Regions from separate parts of the Shewanella sp. SP1S2-4 genome, predicted to be linked through region 4. Evidence: predicted binding sites of a transcription regulator. Region 4 holds the regulator's gene; each other region holds the start of a gene.
What was found. The regulator MetJ, encoded in region 4, represses methionine synthesis genes. The targets are predictions, from matches to a motif close to TAGACGTCTAGACGTCTA.
Positions count from the first base shown of each region.

Region 1: the regulator MetJ is predicted to act here: its motif matches at 2,683-2,700, upstream of msrA (peptide-methionine (S)-S-oxide reductase MsrA).
Region 2: the regulator MetJ is predicted to act here: its motif matches at 4,120-4,137, upstream of serA (phosphoglycerate dehydrogenase).
Region 3: the regulator MetJ is predicted to act here: its motif matches at 1,596-1,613, upstream of metH (methionine synthase).

Region 1 covers NZ_JAUOET010000003.1:290,432-295,972, forward strand. Annotated here, with positions in the region: gene Q4Q52_RS05410 (thiamine pyrophosphate-dependent dehydrogenase E1 component subunit alpha) at 1-1,173, opposite strand, end outside; gene astE (succinylglutamate desuccinylase) at 1,336-2,370, opposite strand; gene msrA (peptide-methionine (S)-S-oxide reductase MsrA) at 2,713-3,192, shown strand; gene pgm (phosphoglucomutase (alpha-D-glucose-1,6-bisphosphate-dependent)) at 3,303-4,955, opposite strand; gene seqA (replication initiation negative regulator SeqA) at 5,038-5,541, opposite strand, start outside.
Region 2 covers NZ_JAUOET010000029.1:20,538-26,078, forward strand. Annotated here, with positions in the region: gene Q4Q52_RS19075 (curlin) at 304-723, shown strand; gene Q4Q52_RS19080 (curlin) at 738-2,228, shown strand; gene Q4Q52_RS19085 (LuxR C-terminal-related transcriptional regulator) at 2,401-3,066, opposite strand; gene Q4Q52_RS19090 (DUF2238 domain-containing protein) at 3,463-4,071, opposite strand; gene serA (phosphoglycerate dehydrogenase) at 4,226-5,455, shown strand.
Region 3 covers NZ_JAUOET010000008.1:115,416-120,956, reverse strand. Annotated here, with positions in the region: gene metH (methionine synthase) at 1-1,471, opposite strand, end outside; gene Q4Q52_RS10290 (histidine phosphatase family protein) at 1,748-2,479, shown strand; cobalamin riboswitch at 2,684-2,850, shown strand; gene Q4Q52_RS10285 (ABC transporter ATP-binding protein) at 2,950-3,843, shown strand; gene Q4Q52_RS10280 (FecCD family ABC transporter permease) at 3,914-4,969, shown strand; gene cobT (nicotinate-nucleotide--dimethylbenzimidazole phosphoribosyltransferase) at 5,135-5,541, shown strand, end outside.
Region 4 covers NZ_JAUOET010000006.1:108,646-114,186, forward strand. Annotated here, with positions in the region: gene metB (cystathionine gamma-synthase) at 1-1,046, opposite strand, end outside; gene metJ (met regulon transcriptional regulator MetJ) at 1,259-1,573, shown strand; gene Q4Q52_RS08565 (sulfite exporter TauE/SafE family protein) at 1,655-2,398, shown strand; gene nrfD (NrfD/PsrC family molybdoenzyme membrane anchor subunit) at 2,504-3,451, opposite strand; gene Q4Q52_RS08575 (4Fe-4S dicluster domain-containing protein) at 3,454-4,020, opposite strand; gene phsA (thiosulfate reductase PhsA) at 4,033-5,541, opposite strand, start outside.

The DNA of each region.
Region 1 (5,541 bases), on a different contig from region 4:
TCTCCCTGCACTTTTTGGATAGGCTTGCGGATATTTTTTGATATGTTCTTTAAGATCGGCGAGTTGCTTTTTCAGCACAGGCGTCGGCTTGTCGTACACATCTTCAATAATTTCATCCAGCATAGGCACAGGAATTTTTTCAGCCACTTTTACCGCAGCCAATACTTCTTCACGATATTTCTCATGCAGTTTCACATCATCCGCTTCAGCTAACCAACCTTTGTTGATAAGCCATAATTTGAAGCGTTTGACCGGATCGTGTTGCTGCCACTTGGCTTCTTCATCTTTCGAGCGATAACCTGATGGATCGTCTGATGATGAATGCGCGCCGAGACGGTAAGTCATGGCTTCGATCAGCACAGGGGCATTATGCTCAATCGCATAGGCGCGAGCTTGCTGCGTTGCGGCTAACACGGCCAGCATGTCATTGCCGTCAACACGAATGGTGTGCATGCCATAACCCACACCGCGACTCGCAATACCGTTACCAGCAAACTGCTCTTCAGTTGGGGTTGAAATGGCGTAGCCATTGTTACGACAGAAGAAAATCACTGGACACTTCAATACTGCGGCCATGTTTAGACCGGCATGGAAGTCCCCTTCCGATGCAGCGCCTTCGCCAAAATAGCAAACCGCGACTTTGCGCTTACCTTGCATTTTTAAGCTGTAGCCCACACCCGTCGCCTGCGGGATTTGTGTCGCAAGGGGTGAAGAAATCGTTTGATAATGCAATGCCGCACTGCCGTAATGAATGGGCATTTGGCGACCTTTACCGAGATCTTTCTCGTTACTGAACATCTGATTCATAAACTGTTCAGTAGTAAAGCCGCGATAACGCAACGCCGCATGCTCACGGTATTGCGCGAGGATAACGTCTTCTTGATCGAGAGCGGCCACACTGCCGACAATCGCCGCTTCTTCACCCGTACAGGTCATATAGAAGCTGATGCGCCCTTGGCGCTGGGCACCTAACATACGTTCATCGAGTACCCGAGTGAATACACAGGTATCGTAAATTTTAGTGGCTAAGGTTTCATCTATCACAGGCAAAACCGCGGTTTCATAAGTGGTGCCGTCGGCTTGTAGAATTCGAAGGATAGGAATGTGTAGCGATGCCTTATCCAAGAAGCCGACACGGTGCACTGTATCAGTGTTGAGTGTTGCTTTGCTCATATTGTGCTCTTGTTATCTCATTACGCACCAAAGCGTTTTGATGCGTCTGTTTATACGAATATGCCCGACGAACATTACGTTAACGTAAACTACCTATCAACCATTGGCATAGCTCAAACCACAAGTTATCCCTGCTCCGCATGTATATATTGCTTTACAAGCCTAACGCACGTCCGCATTCACCGCAGGGATCAGGCAAATCACAGTGCGATTGCCAATAGGCACTTTGGCATTAGGGAACACGACAGACTCAAACTCATGTTCCACTTTAATTTCTTGCCCACCTTCCCGCGCTAAAACAAAGCCCTTCGGGAAAGATCTGAAGTTTTCGACATCAGTTGCGAAGGTAAATTCAAAATCATCGAAATGTTTATTGATGACGCGGCACACTTGATACAAGTTAACCTTATCGGCATCAAATGCATCCAGCTCCAACGGCTTAGCGGTGATCAAGCGCATAAACATTTCATGGGTCGCGATAAAACGCGTCATGTCGTTCTGCCCCATGGGATAGACTTTGCCAAGCTCAATGGTAAAGGCATCGGCGCCGTAGTGTTCGGAGGAAAAATAGCTGAAGGTCGTGGTCGGTTCGTGGTGAAAAAGAACCGTATCAACGCCGCTAGCGGCTAAAAACATGATTTGCTCGCCGCTAAAGGCACGCCCTGGACGATAGGGATAGATAGCGAACTTTTCATGCTTCGAGGCGCGCATCGCCGTGTGCAGATCATAATGAATGCGCTGACGACCATCGGCAGCCGCGGTATAAAAACGGTCGACATAGGCTTCGAGTTTTTTGGCGCGCACTCGCTCAGGATTGACTAATCCCGGAGGATTGGAATGCTCACCACTAAAGAGACGATTCATGTTCTCATCGATAATCCGCGTGCCGTTATTAATCGCTAATGGATTACCAATCAGGAATAAAGTGCGCTGTTTCGCGATGATCTTTTGCTGTAAAAGCTGCTTAATTAAGCCATTGCAGAGTTCAATGGGCGCGGTCTCGTTACCGTGAACACCGCAAGAAAGGACAACATCTTTTCCTTCATTCTGGGCGGGCTCAAAAACGATAACGCCAGTATCCCACACTTCAACTTGGGTATGGTCGCCTAAGCTAAATGAAAACTCGCCATCGAACTGTTCAGGATGGGCTAAGGTGAGCGCTAAAAAATCCTTTGAATCTAACAGAGCTTGTAACACAGAATTCTCCTTATAATGGTGTGTAACAGTAACGGCGCAATAGCATCAGTGCAGATAGCAATAACCACTCAAGCATTCATCTCACCGCGGTTAGGCTTACTCGCACCTTAAAAAGCGGCTTCAATACTAACACATGTTTTTAATGCTGTTCTCAGACATTTATCGCCATAGGACCCAGTTTTGAACGGAATAAGATCAACGCGGCGCTTTGCTATGCCGAGTGTAAATTTCCAATCATCTTATCGAAAAATCGTCCTGCATAAATATTCCTGCTAGAGGCTTGCTTTTGCGCGCGAGTTTTATCACAATCCTTAGCCATCTAGACTTCTATTGGATTTAATTATGGCGTTAGCAACCTTTGGTGCCGGCTGTTTCTGGGGCGTAGAGTATTTTTTTAGACAAGTGAACGGCGTATCGAATGCCACCTGCGGTTACATGGGCGGCAATAATAGCGCGACCACCTATGAAGAAGTCAAAAAAGGCAAAACTGGCCACGCCGAAGTGGTACAAGTGGAATTTGACCCTGCCCTGGTCAGTTATGAAGACTTGCTCGAGGTATTTTGGAAAAACCACAATCCAACCAGTCTGAACATGCAAGGTGGAGATATAGGCACTCAATACCGCAGTACGATTTTCTTCCATGACCGCGAACAAAAAGCCGCGGCAGAAGCCTCAAAATTAGCTTTTGCCCGCTCAGGTCGTTGGGGATTACGCCATATCGTGACTGAAATAGTGCCATTGCAACAGTTCCATGTGGCTGAGGAATATCACCAAAATTACATTGATAAGAATAACTTACCGAGTTGTCATATCGAATACTAAATACGGTCAAATCAGCATGAGAAAATACTCATAACTGACATTAGACACAAACAAAAACGCACTCAAAACTAAGTGCGTTTTTTTTGATACTTTATAAACCTACTGCTGCATTAAGCGTTCAGCGCCTTATCAATTAATGCCTGCGCATCTTTGATGATCTCAGCTAGATGCTGCTCACTGATAAAACTCTCGCCGTAAATCTTAAATAACGCTTCCGTGCCCGATGGACGCGCCGCAAACCAACCATTCGCCGTAGTCACTTTAATGCCACCAATGGCAGCATTATTGCCCGGTGCATGGGTTAACACGTTTTCGATTGCCTCACCCGCAAGCACTGTGGCATTTAAGGTTTCAGCATTTAATAACGCAAATTTGGCCTTGTTTTCAAGACTGATTGGGCTATCGATACGCTTATAAAAGCTTTGGCCAAACTGTTTTACTAGCTCTTGATGGCGTTGACCTGGAGTTTTACCTGTCACCGCAAGAATTTCTGCGGCAAGTAACCCTAGAATAAAGCCGTCTTTATCTGTACACCACGTAGTGCCATCACGGCGCAAAAACGCCGCGCCAGCGCTCTCTTCACCGCCAAAGGCGATGGTGGCTTCGGCTAAACCATCAACAAACCACTTAAAACCCACAGGCACTTCGAGTAACTTTTTGCCATGGAAAGCACAGATTTTATCGATAAGCGCACTCGATACTAAGGTTTTACCTATGGCTAAGCTATCGCTCCAATCCGGTCTGTGCGTCAGTAAATAATCGATAGCGACCGCAAGGTAGTGATTAGGGTCCATCAAGCCTGTATCAGGGCAGACAATGCCGTGGCGGTCATAGTCAGGATCGTTACCAAGGCATAAATCAAAGGATTCTTTATGGGCGAGTAACCCAGCCATCGCATAGGGAGAAGAGCAATCCATGCGGATTTTGCCGTCTTTATCCAACGGCATAAAGCTAAAGCTTGGGTCAACTTTATCATTAACTAAGGTGATATCGAGCCCATAACGCGCGGCAATCGGTGCCCAGTAGAAAATCCCTGAACCACCGAGCGGGTCAACACCGATACGCAGCTTAGCGTTGGCAATCGCCTGCATATCGATAACATTCTCTAAATCAGCCACATAGGGCGTTACCAAATCAATGGCGTTGACATAGCCTGAGGCCAGCGCTTCGGCATACGCTAATTTTTGCACGCCAGCTAACGCTTGGCGTAAGTAATCATTAGCACGCGACTCAATCCAAGCCGTGATATTACCTTCGGCAGGTCCGCCATGGGGTGGATTGTATTTGATCCCGCCATCTTGAGGCGGATTATGGGAAGGCGTGATAATCAAACCATCGGACAGTGCCGCACCTGTGATATTTGCTTCGCGATTGGCGCAAATCACCCCATGGGACACCACAGGCGTTGGCGTGAAACCATCATTCTGCTGGATATGCACTGTGACTTTATTTGCCGCCAGCACTTCAATGGCCGATAAATAAGCGGCGTAGGATAACGCATGGGTGTCAATACCGAGGATCAACGGCCCATTAATATTCACCGATTGGCGATAATCCACCACAGCTTGGGTAATCGCCCAAATGTGTTGTTGGTTAAAACTGCCATTAAAAGCGCAGCCTCTGTGCCCAGAAGTGCCAAAGGTGACGCGTTGTTGTACGTCATCCATATTTGGCGTGATGCTGTAATAATGGCTCATCAGTTTTGGAATATTGACCAGATCCGTCTGATTAGCGATTTGTCCTGCCCTTTGATGTATTGCCACCTATGGCTCTCCTGCACTCAATTACAATTAAAAACAATGATTAAACTTAGCTCAATGACTGATTAAATGGCTCGCCCGCGGATTAAACGCGCTCGGCGATGCCCGCAGCAACCGTTGCATCACAGCCAAATTGCACTAAGACTTCGGATAAAATGGTGCGTTTCTTGGCGGTATTGTTGTTGCTTGTTACCCAGAAACCACTGGTACCGATCTCTTTAGGATTCGCCGATGCGCTCGCTTCCAGTAATTGCTCTTTAGAGCGGGCAAAATACAAACGATCGCGCCCTTGGATCTGCAGAATTTGCGAGAACTGCTCTGGGGCTAATTGATACAGACTTTCGAGCAAAAAGAGGAAACGCCCTACCGCGCCTTTTTGTTGCGATAACAGATGTTCATCGACTAAGCGACTGAAGTCATTCACAGCAGGTGCAGCTTGCACCGCCACAGCTTGAATCGGCTCAGCCTCTAAACTTGGTTGGCTTATCGCCAAAGGCTGAGGATGTTCGACCGCATCGACGGAAAGGCCGAGTAATCGACGAAGAATGTCAGAGGCGCTCTCACCAATACGTTCTGTTTTGCTGGCAAT
Region 2 (5,541 bases), on a different contig from region 4:
ATGCATTGCTTGATTTGGTTGCAGCATTGTTTAAAAACTGAAGGATAACTTAGCAACGAGTACGACTTAACTACTAGACCAACTAGACTACTCGGCCTAAAAAAACACTCTCTAAAAAACAGATAAAAATAACTGAATCAATTGGATAACGATAAATCCATCATTTATCTACTGTGAATCCTTTGCGTAATAAATACCCTTTTGGCCAATTGCGACATATCAACGGGACTCGTATCTTCAGGGCTGAATTTGGAGTGTCTGTTGTTTTAGGCAGCCCAAGATATTTGATGCAAGGAGTCACCCGTGCCAAATACCTCTATACGCTTTTTGGTACCGCTGCTCCTGCTCTGTAGTTGTATGACCTCAGCACAAGAGCTGAATGTCAATGAGTTACCTATAACCCTGCAGGCATTACTGGAACGTTCCGGTCGCGATAACCTTATCGAACTGGTGCAACAAGGCAATGCTAACCAAGGATTACTGTTCCAATCAGGCAACGATAACAAAGCCGATGTGACACAAGTCGGCAATGATAACGATGCGCTAATCACGCAGATTGGTTCAAACAATAAAGTGCAACTACTGCAAGTGGGCAGTCAAAATACGGCTTCAGTGACACAAATTGGCAATAACAATCTCGTGCAACTGAACCAGCTAGGAAGCGGCAATTTTTCGATTCAACAGATTGCAGACGGTGCTGCAATCTCAATAACTCAATATTAAACAGGGAGCGTCACATGAAATCACAAGCTAAAAAATCACTTATTGCTTTGGCCATTGCAACAGGTTTAAGCGGTCAAGCCTTTGCTGCCAGTACAGTGAGCGAAATTAGCGTAGTACAGTCAGGCCAAGCCCAAGACACCTTAGTCTCACAAACGGGTGGCCTTAATGCTGCAGCAGTTGTGCAAACAGGTAACGATCAAACCGCAACCGTTATCCAAGACGGTGTGTGGCATGAAGCCGCAATTAATTCGACGGGTGCAGAAAACAAAGTCCAGATAACACAACAAGCTGATTGGCATGTGGCAAGTGCAAATGTTGTCGGTGACAACAACAATGTCAATGTGTCGCAAGACGGTTTCTTTAACCAAAGCAGCAATGATGTTACTGGCAACAATAACACTGCAATCGTGAGTCAATTAGGCGAAGTCAACGAAAGCCAAGTTGAAATCACTGGCGTTGAAAACAGCGTATTTGTTGAGCAAGAAGGCGATGCTAACTTTGCAGTATTCCGCGTTGAAGGCAACAACAACGACGGAAAAATTACCCAAGTAGGTGACAACAACCAAGCGGGTCTAATCGCCCTTGATTTAACCGCTAACGTGGGTAACAACAACGACGTTTCTGTTAATCAAGCGGGTAACAATAACTTTGGCGCGGCTAAAGGTATTGCAGGCGACAACAACACAGTAGACATGGTCCAAAAAGGTGATAATCATGTTGGCTTCGTTTACGCTCTTGCTGGCAGCGACAACGATATTTCGATGGATCAAAAAGGTAACGGCAACACAGCTTATCTTGCTATGACTACGGGTGATGACAACACTGTCGATATTACCCAAAATGGCAGCGGCAACACTATCGGCGATACTTTAGTGGCCGATATCCAAGGTGATGATAACGATATTACTATCACTCAAAAAGGCGATGTAAACGGTGCAGAATTCCAAGTATGGGGCGATAGCAACGACGTTGACTTGAAACAAAAAGGCGATGCTAACTTCGCAACCTTTGGTGCATACGGCACAGATAACGACTTCGATTTATCTTCTAAAGGCAATAACAACGAAATCGTTGCCTTTGCTGATGGTCAAGATAACAGTATTGAAGTTAGCCAAGAAGGTGATACTAACTTTGCCTATGTCGATGCAGTAGGTAGCGATAACGAAGTGGATGTTGAGCAAGATGGCGCTCAAAACGAAGCCGTCATTTCCATTGCTGGCAACAATAATGCCGATGTCACTGCACTGCAAAATGGCGATCTTAACCTTATCGATTTGATTATCGAAGGTGATGAAAACACTGCACAAATTGCTCAAACAGGTAACGGTAACTGGATTGGTGGTGACGCAAGTAGTTCATTTGAAGTAAGCGGTGATAATAACAGCCTGTTGATCACTCAAACAGGTAACGATAACTTAGTACTAGGCTCTCAAGCTGGCAATAACAACAGCATCAGCGTTAATCAATCAGGCAATATGAACGTTGCTACTGTAGTGCAATACTAGTCAATCCTGTTAAAACCACCACAGCTACACTCTTTGGTGGTTTATCAAAAGGGTGTTGAACAAAAAGCGGGAATGTTTAAACAAACATTCCCGCTTTTCTATTCTGACTAACCAGCAATTATTAACATTAACCACTCAAAGCGAAAAGCTAACGATCAATATCTTTAACTACCTAGCTGCACAGCTCAAAGTGGGTCTGATAGGTTTGTGCCCAACGCAACAACTCAACACGATTACGGGACTGGGTTTTACGGAAGATAGAGGAAATGTGAGCCTTCACCGTATGTTCGCTGATGCACAATCTGTGGGCGATTTCTTTATTCCTCGCGCCACTCGACACAAATTGAATAATAGTGCGCTCACGGGAAGTCAGCATCTGTAGCATAGCCACTGTATCGGAGAGCATCTCATTATTGCCATCGAGCTTTTGTACTACACGACGGAACACTTTACTCAGTAATGTTCTGTCGTACCAAAGTTCCTCTGCCACCATTTTACGCAAACCCGTCAACATCAAATCCAAACGTTGATCGGCAAACAACAGGCCACGAATACCGAGTAACATAGCCGACTCTTGATCTAAAGAGTCACGCTCAACTTGGTACAGCGCCACGGGGAAATGTGATACTAAGCGCGAAGCCAGTAAAGGGATCCCCTTGTTATCGAGTGCAGCGCCCTTTTGGGTGATCAGATAAAAACTTCGACGACTCTTATCTAAATCTAATTCCGCCGCATGCTTAACGATACGAGTTTTCAAGCCTATGGATTCAGCGAGTAACGCTAAATGACATGGTGCCGCCATTTGATGTAAAAAAACTAATTCATTAATTGTGCTCAATGACTCTCCTCCCTGAAAAGTATTTTCTATTAGCAAAATGGTATGTTTGACCAGCCTCTTTAGTTAGATTTTTAAACATTCCATTAACCTAGTTGATTCTGACTAGTTAAAGACTGAAAAACATCACCCAAATGTACTATTCCCTTTTAAATCCTAGTAAGTTCGACTAACTGACGGAATATAATTGGAATAACAGCATAAAACTCCATTAGGTTTAACCGACTCACGAAATCTAGTACTTTCAAACTATGAAGACACCCATCGAAAGTTGCAACACAAAAATAACATGCAGGCAATAAGAAAGTGTGACAGCTAAATGCCATCACACTCATGTTAGAAGCTTTATGGAAGAATGAACTTATGACTCAAGCTGAAACAATCAGCAACTCACGGCCACTAGCGTCTGAGTTTAAGTGCTGCTATTTGCTTATCTTGAAAACGAGACAATAAAACGAGTGCGACAATTGCGCCAATTAATGCCATTAACATATCTGATTGAGTGTCCCACACATAGCCTTGGGTTCCCAAAAAGGCTTCAGCGCCTTCACCTGTTGCCACTGCAACCCACCATTCAATGAGTTCATAAAACGCCGAAAACGCGAGCACAAAACATGTGACCAAAAACGCACACCAAGCACCGGGTTTGACCGCTTGATTACGCAGCATAATTTCACGCGCTAACATGGCAGGGATAAAACCTTGCGCAAAGTGACCTAACTTGTCGTAATTATTACGTTCTGAACCCATCCAATGGGCAATCGTGTCGAATAATGGCACTTCAGCATAGGTGTAATGCGCGCCGACAAACAGCACACAGCAATGGGCTAACACTAAAACATACACCAGCGGCGTTAATGGGAAGCGTTTGCGGGTAAAAAATAGCAGTGGCACAGCCACTAATGCGGGAGCCGCTTCGAGCCACCAAGTGAAAGGATCTGCGGGATTTATCGCCGACCAAACGAGCACTAAGAGGTAAATAGCACACCACGCGATTTTGTTATTCAATGTTTCTTCCTCTTATGCGATATTGTTCTTAATTTAGAATATTAACTTTAGCCATCTAGCCCTCCACACTGAGTAAAAAAAGTGCTATTTTGGTGGGTGAAGGTTGTCAGCATATCATAAGAAACATTTCTATTAATTAGAGGGTACCCATATCATGGCGAAACATTCGCTGGACAAGGATAAGATCAAGATCCTGCTGTTGGAAGGCGTCCACCAATCTGCAGTCGATGTACTTGAGCGTGCGGGATACACCAACATCGAATACCACAAAGCCTCATTAGGCGATGAAGCATTAATTGAGTCCATCAAAGATGCACATTTCGTGGGACTTCGTTCACGTACCCAATTAACTGCCGAGGTGCTGAAACGTGCCGAGAAGTTGATCGCGATCGGTTGCTTCTGTATCGGAACCAACCAAGTTGATCTTGCCACCGCCGAATCCCTTGGTATCCCAGTATTTAACGCACCATTCTCCAACACGCGAAGTGTTGCCGAACTCGTGATTGGCGAAATCATTATGCTGATGCGCGGTATCCCTGAGCGTAACGCCATCGCCCACCGTGGTGGCTGGATGAAAACCGCCGCTGGCAGCTACGAAGTGCGCGGAAAAACCTTAGGCGTAATCGGTTACGGTCATATCGGTACTCAGCTTGGTATTCTGGCTGAGACGCTGGGCATGCGCGTGGTGTTCTTCGATATCGAAGACAAACTGCCGCTAGGCAATGCACAACAAATTCATTCAATGGAACAATTACTGGCGCAAGCTGACGTAGTGAGCTTACACGTACCTGAAACCCCACAAACCAAAGACATGATAGGCGCAGCTGAATTTGCGGCGATGAAAAAGGGCAGCATCTTTATCAACGCATCACGCGGCACTGTAGTCGATATCGAGGCCTTAACAGTCGCACTCAAAGAGCGCCACCTTGCGGGCGCGGCGATTGATGTGTTCCCAGTTGAGCCGCAATCGAATGACGATGAATTTATCAGCCCACTTCGAGGTCTTGATAACGTATTGCTGACACCGCATGTGGGTGGTAGTACTGCTGAAGCCCAAGAAAACATTGGTATCGAAGTCGCTGGCAAGCTCGCTAAATACTCAGACAACGGCTCGACCGTATCTGCAGTTAACTTCCCTGAAGTTTCGCTGCCTATGCATAAAGGCACCTCACGCTTACTGCATATTCACCAAAACCGTCCAGGCGTGCTGATCAAGATCAACCAAGCCTTCTCGGAAAAAGGCATCAACATTGCCGCGCAATATCTGCAAACCACCGCAGAAATTGGTTATGTGGTCATGGAAGTCGACACCCACCAAGCCGAAGAAGCTTTAGTGGAATTGAAGGCCATTGAAGGCACACTGCGTACCCGCGTGCTGTTTTAACTGCGTACCCGCGTGCTGTTTTAAACTTTAAACTCCACTCGCTTTAAGCCTATCGACTAAAGCACACATAATAAGGCGCACAGATC
Region 3 (5,541 bases), on a different contig from region 4:
CCGCCGCGCCGTAGCGTTTCACCAGTGTTGCTTGCTCGATAAACTTAGCTTCGCCTTCTTTAAGGGAAATCGAGTTAACTATGCCCTTGCCTTGAATACATTTTAGGCCAGCTTCGATGACTTCCCACTTAGAGGAGTCGATCATAATCGGTACGCGGCTGATGTCAGGCTCAGAGGCTATCAAGTTTAAAAACTTGTGCATGATCTCGGCGCCATCGAGCATGCCTTCGTCCATGTTGATGTCGATGATCTGCGCGCCGCTTTCGACCTGCTCGCGGGCTACATCGAGCGCTTGCTCAAACTTACCGTCTTTGATCAGCTTTAAAAACTTGGCTGAACCTGTAACGTTGGTGCGTTCACCCACGTTAACGAACAGGGATTGGGCGTCGATAGTCAGCGGTTCCAAACCGGCAAGGCGGCAGGCAACGGGAATATCGGGCAACACGCGCGGGTTATGTCTGTCGACCGCTTCACGAATAACGCGGATATGTTCAGGCGTACTTCCACAGCAACCGCCGATAATATTGAGCATGCCTTCGCGCGCCCAATCTTCGATCACGTTCGCCATGTCCTCTGGGGTTTCATCATAGCCGCCAAACTCGTTCGGCAGACCCGCGTTCGGATGCGCCGACACATAACATTCGGCGATACGCGATAATTCTTCGACGTACGGGCGCAGCTCTTTTGGCCCAAGCGCACAGTTAAGGCCGATAGATAAGGGCTTGATATGGCGCAGGGAATTATAAAAGGCTTCGGTGGTTTGACCGGTAAGGGTACGGCCTGAGGCATCGGTAATGGTGCCCGAAATCATGATAGGTAAGCGGTCACTCGAATGCTGACCAAATAAGTCATCAAATACCGATTCAATCGCAAACAGTGCGGCTTTGGCATTTAAGGTATCGAATATGGTCTCGACCATAATGATGTCTGCGCCGCCTTCAATCAGCGCCTTAGTGGATTCTCGGTAAGCGCTCACTAACTCATCGAAGCTGACGTTGCGGTAGCCTGGGTCGTTCACATCAGGGCTAATCGAACACGTACGGTTAGTGGGGCCTAACACACCGGCGACGTAGCGCGGAATGCCTGTGGCAGCAAAGACTTCATCACAGGCTTCACGGGCGAGGCGGGCGCCGGCTAAGTTAATTTCGGCGGACAGCGACTGCATGTCGTAGTCAGCCATGGCGATAGTCGTAGCATTAAAGGTGTTGGTTTCTATGATGTCGGCACCGGCGTTTAAGTAGTCGGTGTGAATTTGTTTGATGATGTGGGGTTGCGACAACACCAATAAATCGTTGTTGCCTTTGACGTCAGTGTGCCAATCTTTAAAGCGTTCGCCGCGATAATCCTCTTCTTCGAGCTTGTGGTCTTGGATCATAGTGCCCATGGCACCGTCTAAGATTAGAATGCGCTCAGCAAGCTGTTTACGAATGTCTGCCAATATCTGGCCGGCTTTGGTTGAGGGTATCGTCATAAATAATTACCTTAAATACAGCTAAGTTAAGTCCAAAAATCGGCCATTGTTATGCTAAGTGCATTTTATTGTCGTCTGCCGACATTTTTTGAATACTTGTTCTTAAAAATTTGTTTTGGACATTTAAACGTATAGACGTCCATAATACGCGACTTATGATTGTCAGGGCAAGATGAAAGTCAAAGGCATTAGGAGCGAGAATCGAGAATCGAGAATCTAGAATTTAGGCTCTTGGCTTGAGTTCCTAGCATCTAGTCCCTAACTAAAAAGGCATATATGAAACAAGTTCGATTGTTATTGTTGCGCCACGGTGAGTGTGAAGGCGGCGCTATTTTGCGGGGTCGTGTGGATGTGCCTTTGAGTAAAAAGGGTTGGCAACAAATGTCGGCAGCTGTTGAGTCACAGGCCAGCGTGTGTAGCGTGATTTATAGCTCGACTTCACGCCGCTGCGGCGAATTTGCCCAAGCCTTTGCCGCCGAGCTGCATTCGACGGCGGCGCTGGTATCTGAGTCAAGGCCATTGCAGGCGCAGTTTTTAACGGGTTTACAGGAAATTGATTTTGGCGATTGGGACGGTCGTCGGCTCGATGAACTGTATCAACAAGCGGGCGAACATTTAGCGGCCTATTGGCAAAACCCTTGGCAAACACCGCCGCCCAATGGGGAAACTATGGCTAGTTTCGAGTCGCGGGTGAATGGGACGATTGACCAGATACTCGCCGCCGAGTTTAAACGGTTGATTATCGACTCAGATAACGCCGAGCAGGTTACGGGCGCTAGCGTGGGTAAGGGCTTGAGTACGGGTGAGCTGGCTGCCAAGGTATGGGTGGTGACCCACGGCGGGGTGATCCGTCACCTAATGGCGCGCGCCCTTGGGGTTGAACGGGCGGTGGGATTTTACAGTCAACTCGATTTACCCGTGGCGGCCGTGGTGAGCATTACTGTGCTGCAGGATGAGCACGGCGTTTGTTACTGGCGTTTAGATTGGCCGAGCGGACGCTGCGAGTGATATGCATCGGCCTAAGGTGAAGATTTTTCTTGTCTTACCAGCGTGATTGTCGATTGCCTATTAAGGTAAATATAGGATAATGCGTTTTCCTGGCGTCCCCCTACGCACGCGGCCTTGCAAGGCTTGCGATAGCGTATCGGATGACGTCACAGAAATAGGTGTTGGGAGTTTTGAGTGGTGCGAGTATGTTCTGTGGCAACGATTGCCAGCTTACCCTGCAAAGGCTTGAAATCAATCTCAACATAATAGGGAATCGGGGAGCTGCTTGTCAGTCAGCCCGAACTGTGCCCGCAACTGTGAGTGACTTTTTATATTGTTTTTAATACAAAAAGTGACGAGTCAGGAGACCTGCCTATTTCTGTTATCGCTGCGTGCAGCCTTAGTTCTCGAGCGGGTGACTCGAGGGAGCCGATGACAATGTGCATAACCTTTTTTAATTCAGGTTTGGACTTGCTAGGAGCACCACTTTGGTGAAACTCTCTGCCATCCAAACGAGCCATACCTTGAATGACAGCGACACTCGCCCATCAGCGAGCCAGACGGTCGCGCTTGATGTCAGCCAGCTAAGCTGGTGTATCGATGGCAAAACCATTCTTTCCAATATTAACTTTGCGCTGCCTACCGGGCAGATGCTGGGTTTGATTGGTCCAAACGGTGCGGGTAAGTCTAGCTTGCTGCGCTGTTTGTATCGCTTTGTTCGCCCGACTCAGGGCAAAATTACCCTGTTTGATCAAGATATTGAGCGTTTATCGCCCAAGGCGTTTGCCTGCCGTGTCGCTGTAGTGCAGCAAGACACGCCACATTATTTTGACCTAACCACAGAGCAATTGGTCAGCATGGGCTTAACGCCGCATAAGGGCATGTTCGATACCAATTCGAGCTGTGACGGCGAGCGCATTGCAAAGGCTCTAGAGAAAGTCGGCCTGAGCCATAAGATGCACCAACAGTACGAGCACTTATCCGGCGGTGAAAAGCAGCGTGCCTTGATCGCCCGCGCCATAGTGCAGCAGCCGCAACTGTTGATCCTCGACGAGCCAACCAACCACCTCGATGTGCGTTATCAAATTCAAATCCTCGAATTAGTGCGTAGCCTTGGCATCAGCGTGATTGCCTCCATTCACGATCTCAATTTAGCCAGCGCCCTGTGCGACAGTTTGTTGTTGATCCATAACGGTGAAGTTAGCGCTATGGGCACGCCAACTGAAGTATTAACCGAGGCGCGAATTGGCGATGTGTTTGGCGTGTGCGCTAAGGTATCGACCCATCCACAACATAAAAAGCCCTTGATCAGCTATTTTTATGGCTACCATGATTCGACGCACAGCATGGCTGATGCTTTGGCTGAGCGAGGCGAGGGCGGATGATTCAGGGAGTAAATAGCATTTCATCTCACATTTGGGGCGTATCGTGACACCTTTGACGAGACAAAAACTGATGCTGGTCGCATTAGGCATAATCACTTTGATAACCCCCATTGCCGCCACGAGTTTTGGCGCGGCGAACATCAGTTTTATGGATGTTATCCAAGTGTTTATCAATAAAATGGCCAACCTCACTCAAGCCAATGGCATGACGGAGCGCATCGTGATGGAGCTCAGACTGCCGCGTATTTTACTGGCCTTTGTGGCGGGTGCGGGTTTGTCTTTGGCGGGCAGTGTGCTGCAAACCGTGACCCGCAATCCACTGGCCGACCCTTATTTGTTTGGCATTAGCTCAGGCGCGTCCTTTGGCGCTGTGGTGATGTTGACGCTATTTACGGGCTCTGGATTTTTTGAAAATGCGGGTATGGCGGCGAACACGGGGATTTTTAGTGGCTCGGGCGCCTTGTCGGGTTTGCTCTGGTTTAGCTTGCCCTTCGGCGCTTTTATTGGCGCCAGTTTGTCGGTACTGATAGTGCTGGCCTTGTCTGGGCTTGGGCTCAATAGCCAAGTGGAGCGCATGTTGCTCTCAGGCGTGGCGACCTCCTTTATGTTCGGCGCGCTAACGAGTCTGCTGCTGTATTTCGCCAGTCCGCAGGCGACGGCTTCTGTGCTGTTTTGGAGTTTAGGCAGTTTCGCTAAGGCCAGTTGGTCCTTATTAGTGCTGCCGACACTGGTGATTGGCGCGAGCTTGTTCATTATTTTAGGTATGAAACGGCAGATCATGGCGTTGCAAGCGGGGGATGAAACGGCGCATACCTTAGGGGTGAATGTGCCTAAGTTGCGACTCAATATGCTGCTGCTCTGCTCCTTGATTACCGCGATTTTGGTTGCCACCTGCGGCGGTATTGGGTTTGTCGGTTTGATGATCCCCCACACAGTGCGCATGCTGTTTCCCGGTCGTCAGCCGATTATTTTAACGGCGCTGGTGGGCGGATTATTTATGGTGTGGATTGATGTGCTGGCGCGCTGTTTACTTGGCAATCAAGAGTTGCCCGTGGGGATTATCACGGCGGCCATAGGTAGCATGTTCTTTTTGCTGATTTTGCGTAAACGCAGAGTCATGGCGTAAGCACCTAGTCAGAACGTAATCCTAGAGTCATCTAGCAAGCGCAGACTGGCTGGATAATCAGCATTTTTGTTGATATCTGCCCCGCGATTGGAAATGCAAAATTGGACATGTTAGTCATAGACGCAGGATGCGTTGTGGTTATTTAAGATAATAAGTGGAGTGTGGATGTCTCAGTCAGCCGTGTCTTTTCAAATCAGCCCTGTGAGTAAAGCGCAGGATCCGCTGATCCAGCAAAAAATTGATCTTAAGACTAAGCCGCCCGGCGCCTTAGGTCAGCTCGAATCCTTAGCCTTACAGATTGCCCGCGTGCAAGCGACTGATTTGCAACAAACGGATCAGCCACAAAATACTGTGCTGAAAATCGTTCATCCAACCATGTTAGTGTTTGCGGGTGATCATGGTATTGCCGCAGAAGGCGTGTCGATTGCCCCTAGCGAAGTGACGCGCCAAATGGTGCAAAACTTTGCCCATGGCGGCGCGGCGATTAACGTTTTTTGTCGGCAGGTGGGCTTTACGCTCGAAGTGATCGATTGCGGTATTTTAACGCCAGTCGAAGGGGTTGAAGGCATTAT
Region 4 (5,541 bases):
GCCTGCGGCTCCATGGCTCTGTGGGTCATAGTGGCGGGCACGGCCACCAAACTTTCGACGCCACCTAAACTTTCCGCCACGCTAAATAAGCGGAGTGCACCTAAAAAGGCCACGACTTCGGCCTCGCCGCCCTTAAGCTCAAAACTCAGCATAGCGCCAAAGCCTTGTTGTTGCTTGGCTGCAATCGCATGACCTGGGTGATCCGCAAGACCAGGGTAATAAACTTTGCTCACCACAGGGCTTTGCGTCAATACCTCAACAATGCGCTGGGCATTGGTTTGATGTTCACGAATACGCACCGCTAAGGTTCGTAGGCCACGCAGGGTTAAGTAACTATCAAATGCCGACCCCGTTAAGCCTAACGTGTTCGACCACCAATGTAAGCTTTCGCCAATTTGTGCATCTTTGGCAACCACTGCGCCGCCAACCACATCGCTGTGACCATTGATATATTTAGTGGTGGAGTGGATAACGATATCCGCGCCTAACAATAGGGGTTGTTGCAATATCGGCGATAAAAAAGTGTTATCGACCACCACCAGCGCGCCGACCTCATGGCTCGCCTTAGCAATGGCTTCGATATCCACCACTCGCAATAGCGGGTTAGACGGGGTTTCGAGCCACACCATCTTAGGATTTTGCGCGATCGCTGCGGTTAACGCTTGGCTGTCGGTTTGATCGACCACAATCAACTTAAACTGGCCTTTCTTTGCCAAATTAGTAAATAAACGGTAAGAACCGCCATAACAATCATGGGGCACCACCAACAGGTCATCAGGGCCGAGCAATGTGGTCACTAGGGTGATGGCCGCCATGCCAGTGCATGTCACTATGCCAGTGGCGCCCTTTTCTAATTGGGCTAATGCTTCACCTAAAATGCAGCGCGTTGGGTTGCCTGAACGACTGTAATCGAATTCGCGGGGATTTTTATGACCATCGAAGGCGTAATTAGTCGACAAATAAATCGGTGGCACAACTGCACCATATTGAGTATCGCTTTCGATACCCTGACGCACTGCCAGTGTGGCTAATTGACGCTCTGCCATGGGTGGACTCCTAAATTCGGTAGACTGATAGAGATGTCTGGACGTCTAAATGTACCTAAGCCCAACGCCATCGTCAATAGGCGTGAAGACGTTTAGACGTCTGAACATAAAGAAATCTGTTTGCAATCACAAAGAAATAGTAGCAATAATTTGACTGTTCTTTGTAAGGGTTTAAAATCTGCCCCGAATTTAGCGTTATAACAGGTGAGTCAATGACTGAATGGAATGGGGAATACATCAGCCCCTATGCTGAACATGGCAAGAAGAATGAACAAGTAAAAAAAATTACTGTGTCTATTCCGCTCAAAGTGCTTAAGGTCCTTACGGACGAACGAACTCGTCGTCAGGTCAATAATTTGCGTCACGCCACCAACAGCGAGCTGTTGTGTGAGGCATTTTTGCACGCCTACACTGGCCAGCCATTGCCTAACGATGAAGATCTGTCAAAAGATAGCCCAGACAGCATTCCCGCCGAAGCCAAGTTGCTGATGGACGAGATGGGGATCGAGTGGGAAGACATGGAATAGCGACTTGTCGCTGGCAAAGTTACATCACAGTGCTCATCAATAGGGATCGTTAACGATCCCTTTTTGTTTATATGGAATCCTATGTTTTCTATGATAGATCCACAGACTCTTGCCTTGGCCTCGCTGATTGTATTTCTTGGCGCCTTAACCCAGAGCCTGATTGGGTTTGGCCTAGCGGTTGTCGCCAGTCCTTTGCTGTATATCGTCGATCCGCAGCTCGTACCGGGTCCCGTTATTGCCATGGGATTTACCATCTCGCTACTGACCTTATTCCGGGAACGTGGTCATTTAGAATTCAATGGCTTGCAATATGCACTCCTAGGTCGCGTGCCCGGCGGTTTTATCGGCGCGAGCCTGTTGCTGTTTGCGCCTCAGCCCATACTCGGGTTATCCATCGCCGCCATTGTGGCTGTCGCGGTTATCCTCAGCCTGTATAAATTCAGCCTACCAGTGAATAAGAAAACCCTCTTCGGCGCGGGCGTCGTCTCGGGGATTTTCGGTAATATTGCCGCCATTGGTGGTCCGCCGATGGCGATTCTATTGTCAGGCAAAGATGCCTCGCAGTTTCGCGCCGCCCTGTCGGCCTTCTTCATTTTTAGCTCCACCATAGCTATGGTCATTCTGGCGATCACTGGCTTATTAGAATTGAAGCACCTGTGGCTGTCGTTGATGTTGCTGCCTTCTGTGCTTTTAGGGTATTTAGTCGCGGGGCGATTGGTGGGCAGTGTCGATAAAGATAAAACTAAAATGGCGACATTAGTCCTGTGCAGTATCAGCGCCTTAGTGCTAACGGTGAAGTCGGTTATCGAGTTATTACCCCAATAAGCGTCCTGCTTGTATTGACAAATCATCTGAAGATTCAAACAATAAAAAGCACTGACATTGTCAGTGCTTTTTCTTTATCTATCAATATGTAAAGCCAGCTTATACTCAGCTTAAATAGCTTTGCCCTGCGTACACAATAAAGTGTCTTAAGGCGAGTACGCCCGTTAAGCTCGCACAAGCCACCATGATCATCGCGCCCTTAGTGTGGCGAGTCGCGGCGGGTAGCAGCATAAACAGCAATGGAATACCAAAGCCAATACCGACAACGCCTATCCAGAACACGCTTGCCCATAGCCCAGACGTTAACGATGCTAAGGCCGCAGCCGCCGCGCCGCCCTTGAAGTACAAGGCGCAGAACAACATGAACAGGAACAGGATTTCAATCGCCATCACAGGCAATTCTAAACCGTGCATCTTCACTAAAGTTTTGTCGTGGCTGTCCGTCTTAAACATCAGCAACGCCAGTACCGCATTTGCCGCAGCGCCCGCCGACAAACCCGACACTAAAAACAGCGCAGGCAGTACCGCAGTGTTGAGCATAGGATAAGCATTCATCGCCGAAATTAAGAAGCCAGTGTAAGCCCCTACGCCAATGGCGAGGACAAACAACAATACTTCAATCAGCTTTCGAAATGGCATAAGTAACTTAGCGATAGGTGTTAGGAAACCCAAACCCCATTTTGGTAAGTCATCCCGCAGCACAATAATGGCGTACGCAAAAGCTAAGGGAGAATACGCCAGCAGCGCCAGCACCCCGATCGCCATCACAGACTGGAAGTTATAGTGAATTAAGATCAACCAAAAGTGGAAGGGTTTGGTTAAGTCAAACACTAAACAAGCTAGACCTAAGCTAATCGCTACAGGCCCAATAATGGCGGCCGCCTTAAGAATGCTGCTTTCGGCTCCCGCGCTGAGTTCCTTATTCGCCCAGCGTAAACCAATGCCAATCAATAAACTGCCCGCGGATAACCCCGCCATAAACAGGTAAACGGCAATGACCCAGTGCCAAGTGACAGGATCATATTGCGCCATGTCGCCCCAAGTATTGTTCATAATCAAATCCCCCCTCTTTTGGTAGGAACGCGATATACCCTAGGTTTAGTGCCCAAATGGGTTTTATCTTGGTAAGTGATTTTAGTGTTGAGCATGATGGCCACTTCACTGCTTGGATCATTAGCATCGCCAAACACTAAGGCATCGGTTGGACACACAGTCACACACGCTGGCTCTTCGCCCCGCGCTAAACGACTGTCTTTACAGAAGTTACACTTATCCGCCGCCTTGGTTTCTGGGTTCATAAAGCGCACTTTGTAGGGGCACGCTGCCACACAGTACATGCAGCCGACACACTTCTCGGTATGGATAGAGATAATGCCGTCTTCACCCACATAGGCCGCGCCTGTTGGGCACACCTTAACGCAAGGTGCATCTTCACATTGCTGGCAAGATACCCTGTGGTATTTGAAATGCAGATTGGGCATCTCACCAAAGGGGCCTTCCACACGCACTTGCAGACGAGTAACGCCTTCGGGTACGCCATTTTCACTGCGACACGCCACGTTACAAGCTTGGCAGCCGATGCACTTGTTCTCGTCGTGCACCATTACATATCGTTTATTCATTTAAGCCTCCGATTAGCGCTTTGCCAGCGTGACGCCCGTGGTGTGCACTGTCATGCCACACACAGGAGCAGTAACGTGCGGTAGTAAGTTACCGCAGTGGATACCTTTGCCCGTTGCTCTGACCAACTCTTTGTTTTTAGAACCAAAGCCCATGTAAGCAAACACAGTATCTTGGCGAATACCCGGCGTGACTAAGGCATGGCCTTCTTCTGTGCCAACACTGCTGGTGAGGCGGATTGGGTCGCCATTGCTGATCCCTAATTTGCCCGCAGAGATGGGGTGAACCCACACAGCGTTATCCGACATCAGGTTAGCGAGCATAGGCACATTGTGGGTGGCGCCATTGGTGTGCACCGCCACTTTGCCTTGGATAAAGTACAGCTCATCTGCTTTTTTAAGATTCACTTCGCGGAACTTGATCACCCCACGGCCTGGTGCCATGGCTTCGACTTTCGCGGAAGTGAGTTCAATCTTGCCGCTTGGCGTTTTAAAGGTGAGTGCACTGGCGTAAGTGCCGTCTTCATCGGCAGGTCGCGCATTGGGGTATGCCTTAATAAACTCAGCAACCATCTTAGGCTCGCACAACATAATTGGCTTACCGAAGCTCACAAAACCTTCGTCTTTGATACGGCGCAGCAGGTCAGTGTCGCGGTTCACCTGCAGCATTTGCAGGGTTTCCATGTTTTCCCATGGATAGAACTCGCCAAGGCCCATAGCCACGCCCACATCCTTAAAGATCTGCCAAGAAGGCTTAGTATCACCTAAGGTTTCAACCACACGTTGGCGCACATAATAGGCCGGATTTTTACCGGATTTATCAGCAATTTCTTCATCACGTTCAAGATAAGTCGATTCAGGTAAAATCACGTCCGCATAGGCGGCGGTTTCGCTGATATACACATCACACACGGCGATAAAGTCGAGCTTTTTCATCGCTTCAACAACGCGCGCCCTGTCTGTCATGGTTTGCATTGGGTTAGTGCGTGACATCACCCAGCCGTGTAACTGGTAAGGCACAGCGCTTAAGGTGGCATCGAGAATGGTTTGGTAGACGCCGCCCGATGTCCACATCATGGCGTACTGTTCTTCCACTTGATCGATACGTTTCGCTGCTGGTTTTGGCATGTCTTTCACGCCGGGTTTGGCCAATACGGGCGCAACAGCTTCACCAGCAAGCTTGTTGTAATCACTGGGTTTCTGGCCGATATAAATCCCGCCCTTACGCTCAATATTACCAATCAAGACGTTGGCGGCGTACAGGGCGCGGCGCATCTCAAACTCTTCGGTGGTGAAGGTGGCTCTGTGACCAAAATCGACCACGGCATGGGGCGCTTTTGCCGCATATTCGTGGGCGATGCGGCGAATGTCTTTGGCAGGCACATCGGAGATGGTTTCGGCCCATTCAGGGGTATAAGCTTTCACTTCGGCGGCAAAGGCTTCGAAGCCTTCCACATAGCGCGCGACAAATGCCTTGTCGTAAAGATTATCTTCAATCAATACATGGCATAACGCCAAGGCGAC